One region of the Mesobacillus sp. genome, then DNA from elsewhere that is predicted to be linked to it. Evidence: riboswitches for the same ligand, from Rfam matches in the RefSeq annotation. Region 1 holds a riboswitch; each other region holds the start of a gene.
What was found. Region 1 has a riboswitch for thiamine pyrophosphate ahead of AC3EBE_RS20495 (3-oxoacyl-ACP reductase). Riboswitches for the same ligand answer to the same signal wherever they lie in the genome.
Positions count from the first base shown of each region.

Region 2: it holds a riboswitch for thiamine pyrophosphate, as region 1 does, so the genes downstream of both, thiT (energy-coupled thiamine transporter ThiT) here and AC3EBE_RS20495 (3-oxoacyl-ACP reductase) in region 1, are expected to answer to the same signal.
Region 3: it holds a riboswitch for thiamine pyrophosphate, as region 1 does, so the genes downstream of both, tenA (thiaminase II) here and AC3EBE_RS20495 (3-oxoacyl-ACP reductase) in region 1, are expected to answer to the same signal.
Region 4: it holds a riboswitch for thiamine pyrophosphate, as region 1 does, so the genes downstream of both, AC3EBE_RS16650 (YkoF family thiamine/hydroxymethylpyrimidine-binding protein) here and AC3EBE_RS20495 (3-oxoacyl-ACP reductase) in region 1, are expected to answer to the same signal.

Region 1 is NZ_JBYNSB010000055.1:118,138-122,387, reverse strand. Features, by position in the region: gene liaG (LiaG family protein) at 1-216, opposite strand, end outside; gene pepT (peptidase T) at 425-1,657, opposite strand; TPP riboswitch at 1,816-1,924, shown strand; gene AC3EBE_RS20495 (3-oxoacyl-ACP reductase) at 2,197-2,958, shown strand; gene thiM (hydroxyethylthiazole kinase) at 3,013-3,837, shown strand; gene thiD (bifunctional hydroxymethylpyrimidine kinase/phosphomethylpyrimidine kinase) at 3,824-4,250, shown strand, end outside.
Region 2 is NZ_JBYNSB010000003.1:2,030-6,279, reverse strand. Features, by position in the region: gene AC3EBE_RS01430 (dicarboxylate/amino acid:cation symporter) at 1-575, shown strand, start outside; gene AC3EBE_RS01425 (histidine kinase N-terminal domain-containing protein) at 634-1,764, opposite strand; TPP riboswitch at 2,024-2,130, shown strand; gene thiT (energy-coupled thiamine transporter ThiT) at 2,237-2,809, shown strand; gene AC3EBE_RS01415 (FeoA family protein) at 3,137-3,361, shown strand; gene feoB (ferrous iron transport protein B) at 3,358-4,250, shown strand, end outside.
Region 3 is NZ_JBYNSB010000017.1:21,911-26,160, reverse strand. Features, by position in the region: gene AC3EBE_RS05800 (malate:quinone oxidoreductase) at 134-1,633, shown strand; TPP riboswitch at 1,737-1,840, shown strand; gene tenA (thiaminase II) at 1,942-2,628, shown strand; gene AC3EBE_RS05790 (nuclease-related domain-containing protein) at 3,310-4,218, opposite strand.
Region 4 is NZ_JBYNSB010000042.1:24,834-29,083, reverse strand. Features, by position in the region: gene AC3EBE_RS16675 (DUF2238 domain-containing protein) at 1-34, shown strand, start outside; gene AC3EBE_RS16670 (hypothetical protein) at 31-174, shown strand; gene AC3EBE_RS16665 (hypothetical protein) at 254-496, opposite strand; gene AC3EBE_RS16660 (hypothetical protein) at 652-840, opposite strand; gene AC3EBE_RS16655 (hypothetical protein) at 1,057-1,308, shown strand; TPP riboswitch at 1,377-1,475, shown strand; gene AC3EBE_RS16650 (YkoF family thiamine/hydroxymethylpyrimidine-binding protein) at 1,649-2,251, shown strand; gene AC3EBE_RS16645 (ECF transporter S component) at 2,251-2,847, shown strand; gene AC3EBE_RS16640 (ABC transporter ATP-binding protein) at 2,831-4,250, shown strand, end outside.

The DNA.
Region 1 (4,250 bases):
CTTTCCCTCGAGCTCAGCGCTGACATCATCTCTGTCTTCAGGAACGACGGTCGTGCTGATGCTTGAAACATCGATCGAGATATTCTCGATGTTTTTCGTAACCTTAGCAGAATCCTTCGCCTTTGCGAAATTGAGCCCATCCCCGCCAATCAAATAATTCATCCCAATATAAGCACCGGTAATAATCAGAAAAATAACCAAAACCCGCTTCAACATCCCAATTTCCCCTCTCAATCAATCTCTATATCCAGAATAAACCATTCACCAGCGCACACCAATGCCCCTCAGAACCAAATCCGCCTAAGACCAGAGCCCGATTCAATCCCCGCTTCAACACTTTAAAGCACTGGGGGTCAGACCCCCAGTGCGGGAATGCGTTAAAGCGCCGGGGGTCTGACCCCCGGCGCGGTGATGTGGTAAAGTGTTATGCTTTGGCTTCGTATAATTTAACTACTTCTACGATGGTTTCTACTGCTTTGATCATGTTGTTGACTGAGATGTATTCGAAGCGGCCGTGGAAGTTTTCGCCTCCTGTGAAGATGTTCGGTGTCGGCAGTCCCATATAGCTTAGCTGGGATCCGTCGGTGCCGCCGCGGATTGGCTTGACGATCGGCTTGATGCCGAGGTTTTCCATTGCTTCGTATGCGATGTCGACGATTTCCTTCACGGGCTCGATCTTATCCTTCATGTTGTAATATTGGTCTTTGATTTCAAGCTCAACTCGATATTCACCATATTTCAGCCTTAGTTCGTTGGTGATTTGCTGCATGAGATCCTTCCGTGCCTGGAAGCTGTCCCGGTCAAAATCACGAATGATATAACTCAGCGTTGTTTCCTCCACATCGCCATTGATGGAGCTGAGGTGGAAGAAGCCTTCATATCCCGCTGTATGTTCCGGAGCCTCTTCTTCAGGCAGCCTGCTGTTGAATTCCATCGCGATCTTCGCGGAGTTGACCATTTTCCCCTTTGCCGTTCCAGGGTGGACATTTTTTCCCTTGAAGGTCACCTTGGCACCAGCGGCATTGAAGCTTTCATATTCCAGCTCGCCTAGTGGGCCGCCGTCAATCGTATAGGCGAATTTCGCATTGAATGCTTCGACATCGAACCTATGCGGCCCGCGGCCTATTTCTTCATCAGGTGTGAAGGCAACCCTGATTTTCCCGTGCTTGATTTCCGGATGCTTGACCAGATAATCCATCGCCGTCATGATTTCAGCGATTCCAGCCTTGTTATCAGCTCCAAGAAGGGTTGTGCCGTCTGTCGTGATCAAGGTGTGTCCCTCGTATTGCGGCAGCTCAGGGAAATCCGCAGGAGAGAGGATGATGTTCTGTTCCTTGTTCAGCATAATTTGCTGACCATCATAGTTTTCAACTACCTGAGGTTTAACATTTTTTCCTGTAAAATCAGTAGCCGTATCCACGTGGGCAAGGAAGCCGATTGTCGGTACATCCTTATTGGTATTGGCTGGAAGCGTCGCCATTACATAGCCGTTTCCATCGATCGTGACTTCCTGCATCCCGATGCTATTCAATTCTTCGACAAGCATATTCGCAAGTGTAAGCTGTCCCTCGGTTGAAGGGCAGGTTTCACTATTTTCATTCGACTGGGTATCCACTTTTACATAGGTTGTAAATCGTTCAATAATTTCATTCTTCAATTCCCTTCATCTCCCATTCATGAGTATATTTTCATATTATCACACATCTTTATGAAGACAATTTCTGGGGAGGTGAATAATGGGAATTTTTTAATAATAATCGGAAAATGCTTTACATATAAAAATGTTAAGGCTACTATGAAACTAATTAAATATCGTTGTACTACTAGGGGTGCCCTGTGTCGGGCTGAGAGAAAAACGGCAGTTTTTTGACCCTTTGGACCTGATCTGGGTAATACCAGCGTAGGAAAGTAGTAAGAGATGATTTTTTTCCCTTACATTGCTTTTAAAGCCAGGTCCTTTCACGGATCTGGCTTTTTTATTTTTTTGCTCTGAAATAAGGCTGTTGATTTCCGTTCCAGGCGCTTCGCTTTCCGCGGGGCTGGCGCTGAGCCTCCTCGTCGCTTTGCTCCTGCGGGGTCTCACCTGTCCAGCTGCGCCCGCAGGAGTCTACGCGCCTTCCACTACAATCAACAGTATCTTAAAAATCAAATCTATTTTGGTTATATCAGAGCAATATTCCAAGGAGGTTTTCAAAAATGGAACTAAAAGATCAAGTTGTACTGGTGACTGGCGGCAGCCGGGGATTAGGAGCAGAAACAGTGAAGGCTTTTGCGAGGGAAGGCGCAAGGGTTGTCATAAATTATTTCCAAAATGAAATGAAGGCAAAGCAGCTTGAAGAGCAAATTGGCAAAAACGCACTCGCCATCCAGGCTGATGTGAGAAATCCGGAACAAGTGCAAAGCATGTTCAAACAGGCTAAGGAACATTTCGGGACTCCGATTACCACGGTGGTAAATAACGCTTTAGTCAGCTTCAAGTTCGACCCTGTAACGAACAAGGATGCGTTTTCCGTAGGCTGGGAGGATTACAAGGCTCAGCTTGAGGGCGCCATCCGAGGAGCATTGAATACAATCCAGGCTGGACTACCTGATATGAAAGAATCCCGGTTTGGCAGGGTTATCAATATAGGCACAAACCTGTTCCAGAATCCAGTCGTTGCCTATCACGACTATACGACAAGCAAGGCAGCCTTGTTAGGGTTCACTAGGAATATGGCAAATGATCTAGGGAAACACGGCATAACCGTCAATATGGTTTCAGGCGGTTTGCTAAAAACAACAGACGCCAGCGCGGCGACATCTGCTGAGGTATTCCAGCTGATTGAATCCTCGACCCCTCTCAGAAAAGTGACCGATCCGGCAGAAGTCGCAGATGGGATTGTTTTCTTTGCATCTCCATGGGCGAGGGCAGTTACAGGGCAAAACCTTGTGGTGGACGGCGGCCTGGTCATGGATTAGAAGGCGAAAGCCAGCACCTGGAACGAACTCACGAAAGATGAAGGAGGAATTGCTATGCAAAAACAAGAGATTGCCAGCTTGCTAAAAAAGGTCCGTACTGAGAATCCATTGATACATAACATCACGAATGTCGTGGTCACCAATTTTACCGCCAATGGATTGCTTGCGCTCGGTGCCTCGCCGGTTATGGCGTATGCACCTGAAGAAGCTGCCGAAATGGCCGCAATCGCAGGATGCCTTGTATTGAATATCGGAACATTGAATACGCAGGTAGTTGAATCGATGCTAATAGCCGGCAAATCAGCCAATAAGCATGGAGTGCCGGTCATTCTTGATCCAGTCGGGGCAGGGGCGACAGCTTTCAGGACAGAAACGGCAAGGAAACTGATGGCAGAGTTAGAGATTTCGATAATCAGAGGGAATGCGGCGGAAATCGCCAATGTTGCCGGTGAGAATTGGGAGATTCGCGGAGTAGATGCCGGTGAGTCAGCTGGTGATGTAGCCGAGCTCGCTGTTTCAGCTGCCAAAAAATTAAAAACAACCGTTGCTTTAACAGGTAAGGATGACATCATAACCGATGGCGTAACAACAATCATTGGCCACAATGGCCACTCAATCCTGACAAATGTAACAGGAACCGGCTGTCTTCTTTCCTCGGTCGTTGGAGCCTTTTCGGCTGTGGAAAAAAATCAGCTTCAGTCAGCAGCTTCTGCGATCATTACCTATGGAATCTCAGCTGAAAAAGCAGCAAATCAAAGTGCGCACCAAGGGCCGGGAAGCTTCCAGATAGAATTCCTGAACCAGTTAAGCAAAGTGAATGAGGACGATATCATGAGACTTAGTTCTTTTACGAAAAGGGAGATGAATGAATATGTTTAAAGCACTGACAATTGCCGGATCGGACAGCGGCGGAGGAGCAGGAATCCAGGCTGATCTTAAGACATTTCAGGAACTCAGTGTCTATGGCATGTCTGCATTGACGGCTGTCACGGCTCAAAACACGCTTGGCGTCCAGGGGGTTTTTCCGATGGACGCCGGGGCAGTGGCAAAACAGATTCAATCCGTAGGCGAGGATATCGGCTCAGATGCATTGAAAACAGGGATGCTTTTCAATGCAGAAATCATTGAAGCTGTTACTGAAAAAATAAACCATTTTGGCTGGGAAAAAGTTGTTGTCGATCCGGTCATGATTGCCAAGGGTGGAGCATCCTTGCTGCAGCAGGAGGCAGTATCGGCGCTGAAAAAGCATCTGATCCCCGTTTCACTGGTCATTACCCCGAATATTCCAGAGG
Region 2 (4,250 bases), on a different contig from region 1:
CAAGTGTATATTTCCTTGCACGCAAAAATCCTTTATGGTTCTTTAAAGGATTCGCACCAGCAATGGGAGTGGCATTCAGTACATCCAGCAGTAACGCGACACTGCCTGTATCGATGGAAACAGCGCAAAAAAATCTGAAGGTTCCAGAGTCTGTCAGCAGCTTTGTGCAGCCTTTGGGCGCGACAATCAATATGGATGGAACGGCCATCATGCAAGGAGTTGCAACGATTTTTATCGCGCAGGTTTATGGTGCTGACCTGACGATGGCCGAGTTAGCGACAGTTGTCCTGACAGCGGTGCTTGCAAGTATTGGTACGGCAGGGGTGCCAGGTGTCGGTTTGATCATGCTGGCGATGGTCCTCAAATCTGTTGGATTGCCAGTTGAAGGTATAGGATTAATACTGGGTATTGACCGATTGCTCGATATGGCGCGTACAGCAGTGAATATCACGGGTGATGCAGCATGTGCGGTGATTGTTGCAGAATCAGAGAAGAAGCATGAGGCGAAGACAGCAAAAAATAAGGTAAAAACGATGGCCGACAAAAGCACTTTGGAGTATTCCGATAGAGCTTAGTCTCAATAAAAGCCCGTTCCTTCTTTATAAGGGACGGGCTTTTTGATAGTTGTGGGACTTACATTTCATTTCCGTTCAATGGCAAAAGAATGATAAATGATGTTTTGTCAGGTTCGGATGAACAGGCGAGTATTCCCTTATGTTTTTCAATGATTTCCCGGCAGACGAAAAGACCCAGCCCTGTTCCAAGTGTTTTGGTCGTGACAAATGGTTCAAAGATTGTCTTCAGTAAATTGTCTGGTATCACCGGGCCATTATTTGAGATTTCTAATTTGATATGAGTATCATTGACGAAGAATCCCTTGATTTCAATTCTCGGGTCGTCCCGATATTGGCTCAGGACATCAATTGCGTTGAAGATGATGTTGATGAGCACCTGCCTGATTTCATCAGCATACCCGTACAATTCCATCTTTTCGGCGACTTCCTTGTTAATCTTCACATTGGTATCAAGTATACTTGGATAAAGGAAATTTAATACCTCATCAATCATTTTATTTACTGAGAAAAAAGTTTTCTCTTTCCCAATCAGCTCCTTTTTGGAAAGAAGCAAAAATTGCGAAATCCGGAAATTCAGCTGTTCCAATTCGCTCGAGATGATATCGAGATACTTCATCTCAGGATGATCGGATTTTAACAGCTGGATAAACCCCTGAATGGAGGTCAGCGGGTTGCGGAATTCATGGATGAAGCTTGAAGTCATCTGCCCGAGCAAAGTCAGCCGGTCTTTATGGGTAGAATCGATGAACTCATTCTTTTCCTCGATGATCTTATTCTTCTGTTCATTGTAATAAGAAACGGCGTAGTACAGGAATGTATCAAAGCAGTAATTGATTCTGTTAATCGTGTCCTGAAGCTCTTCCCATCCCAGTTTCATTTTATGGAGATGTTTATAAATAACAGACCGCCCAGAGTTTACGTTATAAACAAAGTCCCCGATGTTAATGTCAGCACGGACCCTTTCTTCTCCGACGGCAAAAGCGATTTTTTGTAAATGAACCTCAAGCTCTTCATTCGATTTCGAAAAGATGGCCATGATGATTCCATACATTTCTTCCGCGTTTTTTGTAATTCTTAATTTATATGGATCGTCCTCAGATACGATGATCATTTCATTCCACTCGGCAATCAGATGTTCTTTTTCACTAGACAGGAAGCTTAGCAGTCGGTTCTGTGTAATTGGCAGCATTTAATTGAGTCCTCCAGTTTAACAATTCCGTTTTTAAAAACATTCGGTGGAAAAATGAAAATCCCTTTGTCGAATATTTAGAACATACGCAGAAAGGCGTCGAATTAGCAAAAAGGTGACTAAAGACCGATTTTTTTATCAGTATTTGTTAAATTGGTTGTCGACATTTTAATATAAATTATGAGTTGCATAAAAAGATGAAATTGTTTTCCTTGTCTTCGTAGATAAAAAGTAGTATATTCATAGTTGACAAATTAAATAGAACCACAAGGGGAGCTGCGTAAAGCAGCTGAGAGTGAGCGGCCGAGTTCTTACCCTTTGAACCTGTTAGTTAATGCTAGCGTAGGAATGTGGATGCGATAGGAAAGCAATCTTGGGAATCCTATATCGATCCCTCGATTGCTTTTTTTGTTTCTGAAGCAGAAAAGGCGTGTTGAAGCGGACCTCATTCTGAAAAGAAGGGGGAAGAAACATGAAACAAAAGCAAACTTTATTTTTAGTGGAAGTGGCAGTATTTTCGGCCCTGGCGTATTTATTGGATCTTTTTTCAGGGTTCCTATTTTCAAGGATCTGGCCGCAGGGCGGATCAGTTTCCATCGCGATGGTGCCTGTATTCCTGATGGCATTCCGCTGGGGATTAAAAGGCGGTATCCTTACCGGATTCATATTTGGACTTTTGCAATTCATTCTTGGGATGTCTCAGATTTATCATCCGGTACAAGGCATTTTGGATTATCTCGTTGCCTTTGCTGTTTTGGGATTGGCAGGTGTATTCGCCAGCCAGGTGAAAGCCTCCCTTCAGGAAGGACGGGGCAAGAAGTGGATAGGCCTGATTGTAGCTGGCACGTTTATCGGGAGCGCACTTCGATTCATCGCCCATTTTCTTTCAGGGTGGATTTTCTTTGGCAGCTATGCACCAAAAGGGCAGCCAGCATGGGTGTATTCAGCTGTTTATAATGGCACTTATATGCTTCCAAGCATGATTCTCAGTGCGATCATTGTCATCCTTATTATCAGTTCAGCACCTAATAGGATGCTCAAATAGTCAATCTTAAGAGGAGCCAGGTGCTCTTCTTTTTTTATGGTTTAATATACCGTTGCAGGTATATACTTAAAAAGTAAGATTTGTCAATTATATGGCTAAAAGCAGGTTATGAAGTTCCGAACCTTAAATCTGTGATTAATGTCACAGTGGAGGTGAGAGAAAAATGATTAAATAAAGATAATCATTCTCAATTAGCAAAATGTTTAGAAATGAAGAGAAACTGCTTTAACAATTTAATTTTAATTATAGCTCAGTGCCCTATCTTCCGAGGCACTGTAAATGTGAATAAGTAAATAACCAAAACATTTTCGGAAAAAGGTGATGGCTATGCTGGGGAATCTAAAGACTGGGGAAAAAGGCCGGATCTTGAATATTGCTGGTGCTGACAAGTTTGTTAAAAGAAGACTGCTAGACTTAGGTATTGCTGAAGGAGCAGAGGTATGTGTCAAGTGCATCCTGCCATTTGGCGGCCCGGTAATGGTCGAATCTTGCGGCCAATGCATCGGTATCCGCAGGAAAGAAGCGCTTAGAATCGAAGTGGAAAGAGTATGAATAACATTGCGCTTATAGGTAATCCAAATACAGGCAAAACCTCCCTGTTTAATAATTTGACAGGTTCATATGAATACGTAGGCAACTGGAGCGGCGTAACGGTTGAGAAGAAAGTGGGGGTCCTGAAGAACGGAAGGGACAAGCTCATTGATCTGCCAGGAGTGTATACACTTAACCCATTATCCAAGGATGAAGGAGTCGTTACCAATTTCTTTCTCCGCGAGCCATTCCAAAAGCTGCTTAACATCCTGGATGCATCGCAATTAAGAAGGAATCTTCATTTAACCTTGCAGGTAATGGAATATGATGCGCCTGTCATCATTGGCTTGAATATGCTTGATGTCGCCAAAAGCCGAGGAATTGAAATTAATATTGAAGAACTCTCGAGTCAATTGGGTGTCACGGTCGCCCCAGTAGTCGCAAGGTCCGGAAAGGGCTGTGATGAGCTTGCCGAGCTTGTTACAGGGGAAGCCGTAAAAACAGGAAAAACGAATCTGGTCTTTTACGGAAAAGCCATCGAGGATGGAATCCTTAAGCTTGCAGCTATGCTCCAGGGCAGAACGGGCATTTCTTCCCGCTGGCTTGGCCTGCAGCTATTCGAAGGAAATCCTTATGTAAAGCATTTTCTTGAACAAGAACTATCCATTCAGGGAATAGATTCACTCATGGAGTCCGTGGCTGTTTCTCATTCCAATCATACTGGTGATAAACATTCCCTGGACCAGGTCATCTATCAGAAGCGCAGTGAAGCAATCGAGAGGATTCTCTCTGCCTCTGCCACAAGGTCAGCTGCCAAAAGCATACCTTTAACCGAACGGATCGACATGATTGTCACAAACAAATTTTTAGGGATTCCGATTTTCTTGATGTTGATGTATTTAATGTTCAT
Region 3 (4,250 bases), on a different contig from region 1:
ATAATAGATATTGAATGGTTTTTTATTTGTGACGGAAATGTTTTTGTGCCTAAGTAAGCGCCCCTTGCTTTCAAACATCTGAGCGGGAGTGCCTACTCCTTTTTTCAAATATAGGGGATAAGGAAGGTTTATAATGAACAGCATACAGAAAAAAACAGACGTTATCTTAATTGGTGCTGGAGTCATGAGCGCGACTTTGGGATCTTTACTTAAAGAATTAGCACCTGATTGGGAAATCAGAGTATTCGAGAAGCTTGCAAGCGCAGGCGAAGAGAGCTCCAACGAATGGAATAATGCCGGAACGGGACATGCGGCATTGTGCGAGCTTAACTATACACCTGAAAAAGCTGACGGCTCTATCGATATCAGCAAAGCCATAAAAGTAAATGAACAGTTTCAGCTTTCAAGACAGTTTTGGTCTTTTCTTGTAAATAAAAATCTGATTGAAAATCCTCATGAATTCATCAGGCCACTTCCACATATGAGCCTGGTTGAAGGGGAAAAGAATGTTACGTTTTTGAAAAATCGTTTTAAAGCGCTTTCAACTGTACCTCTGTTTAAGGGGATGGAATACACCGAGGATCCTGAGAAATTGAAGGAATGGATTCCGCTGATCATGGAAGGCCGTACCTCGAATGACCCGATTGCGGCTACCAAAATCGATTCTGGAACGGACGTAAACTTTGGTGCGTTAACACGCATGTTATTTGACCATTTGAAGCGTAAAGATGTTGAGATAAACTATAACCATAGTGTTAAGGATATTAAACGTACAAGCGATGGCCTGTGGGAATTAAAGGTCCATAATCAAAATACCGGCAATACTGAGTATCACAGTGCAAAATTTGTCTTTATCGGCGGCGGCGGCGGAAGCCTGCATCTGCTGCAAAAAACCGGTATTCCTGAGTCCAAGCATATCGGCGGATTCCCGGTAAGCGGACTATTCATGGTCTGCAAAAACCCTGAGGTGGTGGAACAGCACCATGCTAAGGTCTACGGAAAGGCAAAGGTAGGGGCTCCTCCGATGTCTGTTCCGCATCTTGATACACGATTCATTGATAATAAAAAAGCACTGTTGTTTGGGCCGTTCGCCGGCTTCACACCTAAGTTCTTAAAAACTGGTTCGAACTTGGATTTAATCAGTTCTGTGAAACCAAACAATGTCATTACAATGCTTGCTGCAGGTGTAAAAGAAATGGCATTGACGAAATACTTGATCGAGCAGCTTATGCTTTCGCATGAAAAACGCATGGAAGAATTGCGTGAGTTCATCCCGAGTGCAAAAAGCGAGGATTGGGAAATCGTCGTAGCAGGCCAGCGTGTTCAGGTAATCAAAGACACAGAAGCAGGCAAAGGAACGCTTCAATTCGGTACTGAAGTCGTCAGTGCCGCAGACGGCTCGGTAGCAGCATTACTTGGTGCGTCACCAGGTGCATCAACAGCCGTCCATGTCATGCTTGAAGTGCTGGAGAAGTGCTTCCCAGAAGAAATGTTCAAGTGGAAAGCGAAAATAGAAGAAATGGTTCCTTCTTATGGCGTTTCATTAGTGGACAACCCTGAGCTTTTCCATGAAATTCATGAATCGACTGCAAAGACGCTTGGGTTGAATGAAAAAGTCGTGGTTCATAATTAATATAAAGGATGGCCGCCAATCTTTGATGGGTGGCCATTTTTTGGAGCATTTATTTGTTTGACTTTTATGAAAACGAATTGTAGAGTAAAGTTGAATCGAATAGGAAGACCACTAGGGGAGCCATTACATGGCTGAGACGGGAAGAATCCTGGACCCTTTGAACCTGATCTAGTTCATACTAGCGTAGGAAAGTGGAGTCTGTGCCGGGTAAAAATAATTATTCTGCCGCTCCATTTTTGGAGCGGTTTTTTCGTTGAATCGCTCCATTTAACGTCTTCCCAAAATAACTGATAAAAGGGGAAATGTCCATGAGTTTTTCAGCAGATTTGAGAAGAGAAGCAGAGCCTATTTTTAAGGCGATATTTGAGCATCCATTTGTAAAAGGAATAGCCAATGATGAGCTGTTGCCGGAGCAATTAGTCCACTATATCAAGCAGGATTTTGAATATTTAAGCTCCTTTATTCGAATCTATGGAATTGCCATCTCCAAATGCGAGACTCGCGAAGATATGGAAATGTTCAATAAGCAAATTTCATTCATTTTACACAGCGAAGTACATCCTCATAATAACTTTTGTGAAATTGCTGGGGTTTCATACGATGAGCTGCAAGGTTTTGCATTAGCCCCGGCTGCCCATCAGTACATCCGCCATATGCTCAGCGTTGCCCATGAAGGAACACTGGGTGAAATTTTGGCTGTATTATTGCCTTGCCCCTGGACCTATTGGGAGATAGGGAAAAACCTATTGAATGAAATAAAGCCAGACAGCACCCATCCTTTTTATGAATGGATCAGCTTTTACGGCAGCCGGACAGATAGCATCACTGAAAAATTCTGTGCAAGGCTCGATGAACTTGCTGAGGAAGCCTCTGAAAGAGAAAAGGAAAGAATGAGAGAACACTTTTTGCTGAGCTGTCAGCTTGAATATATGTTTTGGGATATGGCCTATAAGCTGGAAGAGTGGCCTGTACAAATGGAATTAGTGAAAAAGTGACAAGGACAAACGTAAACATTAAGCTTCACTGAATGATTGATATCCGAAAGGCGGTCTCATTCGGACAGGAATAGAGGGAGCAGGACCAAAACTGTCCGAAAGGCGACCTTATTCGGACAGAAATAGAAGGACCAGCCCAAAAACTGTCCGAAAGGCGACCTCATTCGGACAGAAATGGAAGGAGCAGGACCAAAACTGTCCGAAAGGCGACCTTATTCGGACAGAAATGGAAGGAGCAGGACCAAAACTGTCCGAAAGGCGACCTTATTCGGACAGAAAGGGAAGGAGCAGCCCCAAAACTGTCCGAAAGGCGACCTCATTCGGACAGAAATGGAAGGAGCAGGACCAAAACTGTCCGAAAGGCGACCTCATTCGGACAGAAATGGAAGGACCAGCCCCAAAACTGTCCGAAAGGCGACGTCATTCGGACAGGAATAGAAGGAGCAGCCCCAAAACTGTCCGAAAGGCGACCTCATTCGGACAGAAATGGAAGGACCAGCCCCAAAACTGTCCGAAAGGCGACCTTATTCGGACAGAAATAGAAGGAGCAGCCCAAAAAACTGTCCGAAAGGCGACCTCATTCGGACAGGAATAGAAGGACCAGCCCCAAAACTGTCCGAAAGGCGACCTCATTGGGAAAGGAGAACGAGAAATAACAATCAGAACTAAAATAGATCTACTCTACTTATAGTGTGTATCCCGTGTAGTGCCAACTGTGATATAGTTTTTCTTTAAAATCCTGTTAATAGTCTTTTTATTCAATTCTACTTTGCACCATTCATAAATACTCTGAGTAGTGATTATCCTTTCAGGAAAAAGTCGTTTGAACTCCTCTACATTCCTTAAAATAGCAGGTTCAATCCTTTCATGGTATCCGCACCTGTTGCAAACGATATCATGATTCACAATAAAAGTGGCAAAAGACTTGCATGATTTACAATAAATACCCTTCTCCAGCTGTTCATAATTATATTTAGGTAATTTTACATAGGGGTTCTTAGAAATATGCAGAGAGATTAACTTCTTAGCGAGTTTCATGTGGTTGTCATTTAACTTGGATGGAGTGTTATTTAAACCTCTCAAAAACGCAGGTACCTGAGTTGGTAAAACGATAGGTTGATTCATAGGGGCTTGATATAAAGTGAATTCAGGATTAATAAAAATAATGGAGGCTTCAAATAAAAAATTCATTTTGAGGTTTTGCAGGAGTAGGCGAAAGAGGCCTGCACTTCTAGATAACTGAATAAGCGGATTTTTATACTCTCGGCCAGTAGTGACATTATAAAGTTTATCAGATTCTAAATAGCAGTTACCTTCATAATTTTTGATATCTATTAACTGGATGATTCCTTGTGAAATAATCAGTGTGTCAATTTGGAAATAGGAATTGTTTATTTCCAGAAGCAAATCATTGATGATATATCTGTCTTCCTCAATATTTATTGCCAGCTGATCAAATTTAACCTCACCTTCGAACCCTTTTTCGAGGTTTGATAAATGGTGCTTGTTCTTGTCATCTAAATTCATCCTAGAGTCTAAGTATCGCAGGATGACTAGCTCGTCTGATTCATATCGTTCTTTAAGTAACATACTCCACATCCTTTCTATAATCATATTCTAAG
Region 4 (4,250 bases), on a different contig from region 1:
AATAGGAATAAAACAAAAGGAGGTATACAAATGAAAAAAGATCAGACAACACAAAATCATAATCTGAATGATGAGGAGCAAAAACATAGCATGGTATGCAATGACCAATTATTTTTTCAGGAGTTGAGAATTGCTGCTGAAGAAGCTGAGAAAGACTATGATGATCAAAGGTAATAAAAACTAAAATTGTCGCGAAAGAATGATTTCATTGTGAACGAAAAAAAGGCGGCCATCATGGCTGCCTTTAACATCTCTAATTAATAAACCGGTCTCTCTCTGCAGCTTCTTCCTCTCGCTGTGCCTCTCTTTCCTCATACCAGAATTTGATGTGAGTAAGAATTGAGAACACAAGGAAAAAATTCATCGTCCATACACTGACAAATGGAGCAATTCCCCCAAAGTCTACTGCTTCATATTGTTTTATAACCATTACAATATAAGACTCTATAAACACGAGAACAAAACCAGCAACACCAGCAATAGCCATTCTCATCATAAGTATAACCACCTTAAGTCTAATTATCAGATTATTAAAATAATACGACTTATTATTGCCAAGTGCAACTGTTTTGTTCATAATTTTGCCACATTTAGCTATGACAATTTGTCTTAACATTCGCCGTAAAATTGCTTTATTGCATCAATACTGTTTTATCTGTTCAGCCTTTTTTGTTTCTGCATAATTTCATACGACTTCTGGATAATATCTGTCAAGACATCACCTTTGTAAATCCTGCCGATTTTGGTATTCTCCTGATAATATTCCACAATCTCATCCAACATATCTGAGGTTTCCTTAGCTACTCTTACATTGAGTTGTATTCTTTGGGGTTCATTCATTGCTTATTTCCCTCCAGGTTTCGCGTTTACTCGATATTATTTAACTATCAACCTGCTAGCAGGTGGTATCATGCAGATATTTGTCGCTAACAATTTCTCAATGCCACTTATTTTACCACATACAGACAGGTATTGACACTTCCTTTGGCTTTATGTCTGTTTTGCCTTTTGTCAGTCAGGGTAATTGTAATGAAAACATAGACATGGGGTTTTGACATGGAATTAACTAAATGGTCATACGCAAAGAGATACAATATCAAAGCCCAGTTTAATGATTATCCAAACTCAATCGTCGTATTTAGGAAAATCAAAAACTATTATTTCGTATACACGGTACACTGGTCCTGGCATGATCCTGTTGTCACCAGGGAAGCTCTTGAGGAAATGGAATGGCTGCTTAACCAAGAGCTTGGATCTGCCCACGAATATCGACTGAGGAAGCACCAAAAAAATTCGAATGAAAAATAAATTAATATTTTTATATTTACAACTTCAACCAACTGCTTTAAGATGATTTTGAAACAATAACTGCATATTTTTGGCACTAGGGGAGCTATTCGCTGAGAAGGACTACGTCCTGACCCTTATTACTCGATCTGGATAATACCAGCGTGGGGAAGTGCAGAAGAACCTTTCCGTTACGCTATTCAGAAACGGCTGTATTCTACTGCACCCTTCCCATGGGGTGCAGTTTTTTGTTTTTACATATGGCTATTTATAAGGCAATCGCGTTATTCAACTGTTGTGCCGACAGGAATCTCTGTTGCTTTACAAAGCCAGCTTAAAAATGAAGAGGAGATGAAAAGCAGTGAGTAAAAGATTATGTGGAACAAGCGAAATTTCCGGAGCAAGATTTTCTATCTATCCTATGTCAGACAATTTTGCAGGAATCATTATGTCAACTTTAAATGAGGTGGATACTTCAAAGGTCTGGATAGAGACTGACGATATAAGCACATGTGTCAGGGGCAATTCTGAACACGTATTCGATGTAGTAAAAGCTATCTATCTAAACGCTGCTAAAACAGGGCATCATGTGGTCTTGAATGCAACCTTCTCTAACGGCTGTCCTGGTGATACCACAGGAGATGCCTTTATGACAAATGATCATTTACGTATGAACGAATTGAGCTCGCGTGAAATAAAACAAGAGGTAGCAGTCCAATTCGCCTTATATCCGCTTGGGATACCTACATATATGGATGTCATAATGGGACAGGTCAGAGCCGCACAGCAACAAGGTGTTTTTTCAGGCGGGGTCCACTATGCGTCAAGGATGGACGGAGAGGCAAATAAAGTATTTGAAGCACTCGAGATGGCTTTCGATGGCGCAAGAAAGAGTGATTCTTCACATATCGTCATGACTGTCACAATGTCAGCCAACAGCCCATCAAGAAAGGAGAAGAGATAATGCTTACAAACTGGAAACTTCGTGAGGTGGTAGTATTATCTGTCCTTGCAGTTGTCTTTGGGATTATATATCTCCTATTCCTTCAGCTTGGTAATGTGCTGGTAGGTATGTTCGGATTGATCGGATATGATTTTATTTTCGGGATTTGGTTCATCGTTTCCATCATTGCTTCTTATGTCATAAGAAAACCTGGCGCAGCTCTTCTTTCTGAGACAATTGCCGCGATGATTGAAGTAATGCTTGGCAACGCAGCAGGCCCACGTTTAATCCTTGCAGGAATCATACAGGGATTCGGTGCAGAGGCTGTCTTTGCGGCTGGGAGATGGAAAAACTATTCTGTTTGGGTTCTTATGGCAGCAGGAATGGGATCGTCTGTAACAAGTTTTTTGTGGGGTTATTTTCTGTCCGGTTACACCGCTTTATCTCCTGGATATGTAACAGCCATGTTTTTGGTTAGACTTGCAAGCGGGGCACTCCTGGCCGGTCTTCTGGGGAAATTTATTAGTGACAGCCTGGCAAAGACTGGCGCACTGAACAGCTTCCCAATTGGCAAAGAAACCAGAAAGGCAAAGCAGAATCATGAATTCTCAGCCTAAAGAAAACCTCCTAACTGTATCTGGTCTCTCCTTTGCTTTCGATACCGGAGGCAAAGTGTTAAATGGCATTTCATTCAGCATGCAAAAAGATGAAACTGTACTGGTGCTTGGGCCAAGCGGTTCAGGTAAAAGCACATTAGCTTATTGCCTGAATAATATATACCCATCTTCCGTTGATGGAATTATGGAGGGTACAATCCAGTTTCACGGCAGAAACACATCATCCTTTGGCCCGGGCGAAATAAATCAAAAAGTTGGTCTTGTCCTCCAGGATCCAGATGCACAATTTTGTATGCTGACAGTGGAAGATGAGCTCGCTTTCGTACTAGAGAACATCCAGACACCAAGATCACAGATGACAGAGAAAATCGATTGGGCTTTAAGTTTAGTCGATATGTTATCAATGAAAGAGCGAATGATCCATACTTTGTCCGGCGGGCAAAAGCAAAAGTTAGCAATTGCATGTGCCCTTGTAATGAAACCGGAATTACTGATCCTGGATGAACCAACAGCTAATCTCGATCCTGTATCAAGCATGGAATTGACTGAGACATTGAAGGAACTAAAGCTTAAGAACTCTCTGAGCATTTTAATCATAGAGCATAATCTGGAAAATTGGATTGGAATCATTGACCGCTGCGTGATTTTAAATGCTAGAGGACAATTGATTTTCGATGGGAATCCAAGAGTTTGTTTTACTGATTATGCACATGAGCTGGCAAAGGAAGGCATCTGGCTTCCCAGGACTGTCTGCGCTGCTATTAAGTTGGAGGAATCAGGGTTGATAAGTTCTTCTGCCTATCCACTGTCAGTCGAAGAACTAATTGAACAGATCGACGACACAGAAAAAGCTTTGTCATTATTAAAAAATACAAGAATCAGCTCTTTTCCACTCGAAAAAAAACCTGTTTTCCATGTCGATCGAATAAGTTGTTCTAAAGCTGGTACAACACTCATTAGTAATCTTTCTTTTTCAATCGCATCAGGAGAGTTCATTGCTATTGCAGGTATGAATGGTTCGGGCAAAACCACCTTAACCAAATGCTTGACAGGACTTCAGTCGATTGCCGCAGGCAGTATTTCATTTGAAGGAATCTCCCTCATTAAATGGCGAGAAGAAGAAAAATGGAAGAGAATTGGGTATGTCTTTCAAAACCCTGAACATCAGTTTATTACAGATTCAGTATTTGAAGAAATTAAATTCAGTCTTCATACAGACGGCGATACAGATGGGAAGATAAAAGAAATTGCTGATTCGCTCAATTTATCAGGTCGACTTTCCCAGCACCCTTTTTCCCTGAGCCAGGGGCAAAAAAGAAGGCTAAGTGTAGGAATTATGCTGATTAATGGCCAGCAGGTCTTAATTCTAGATGAACCAACATTTGGACAGGATGCTAATACCT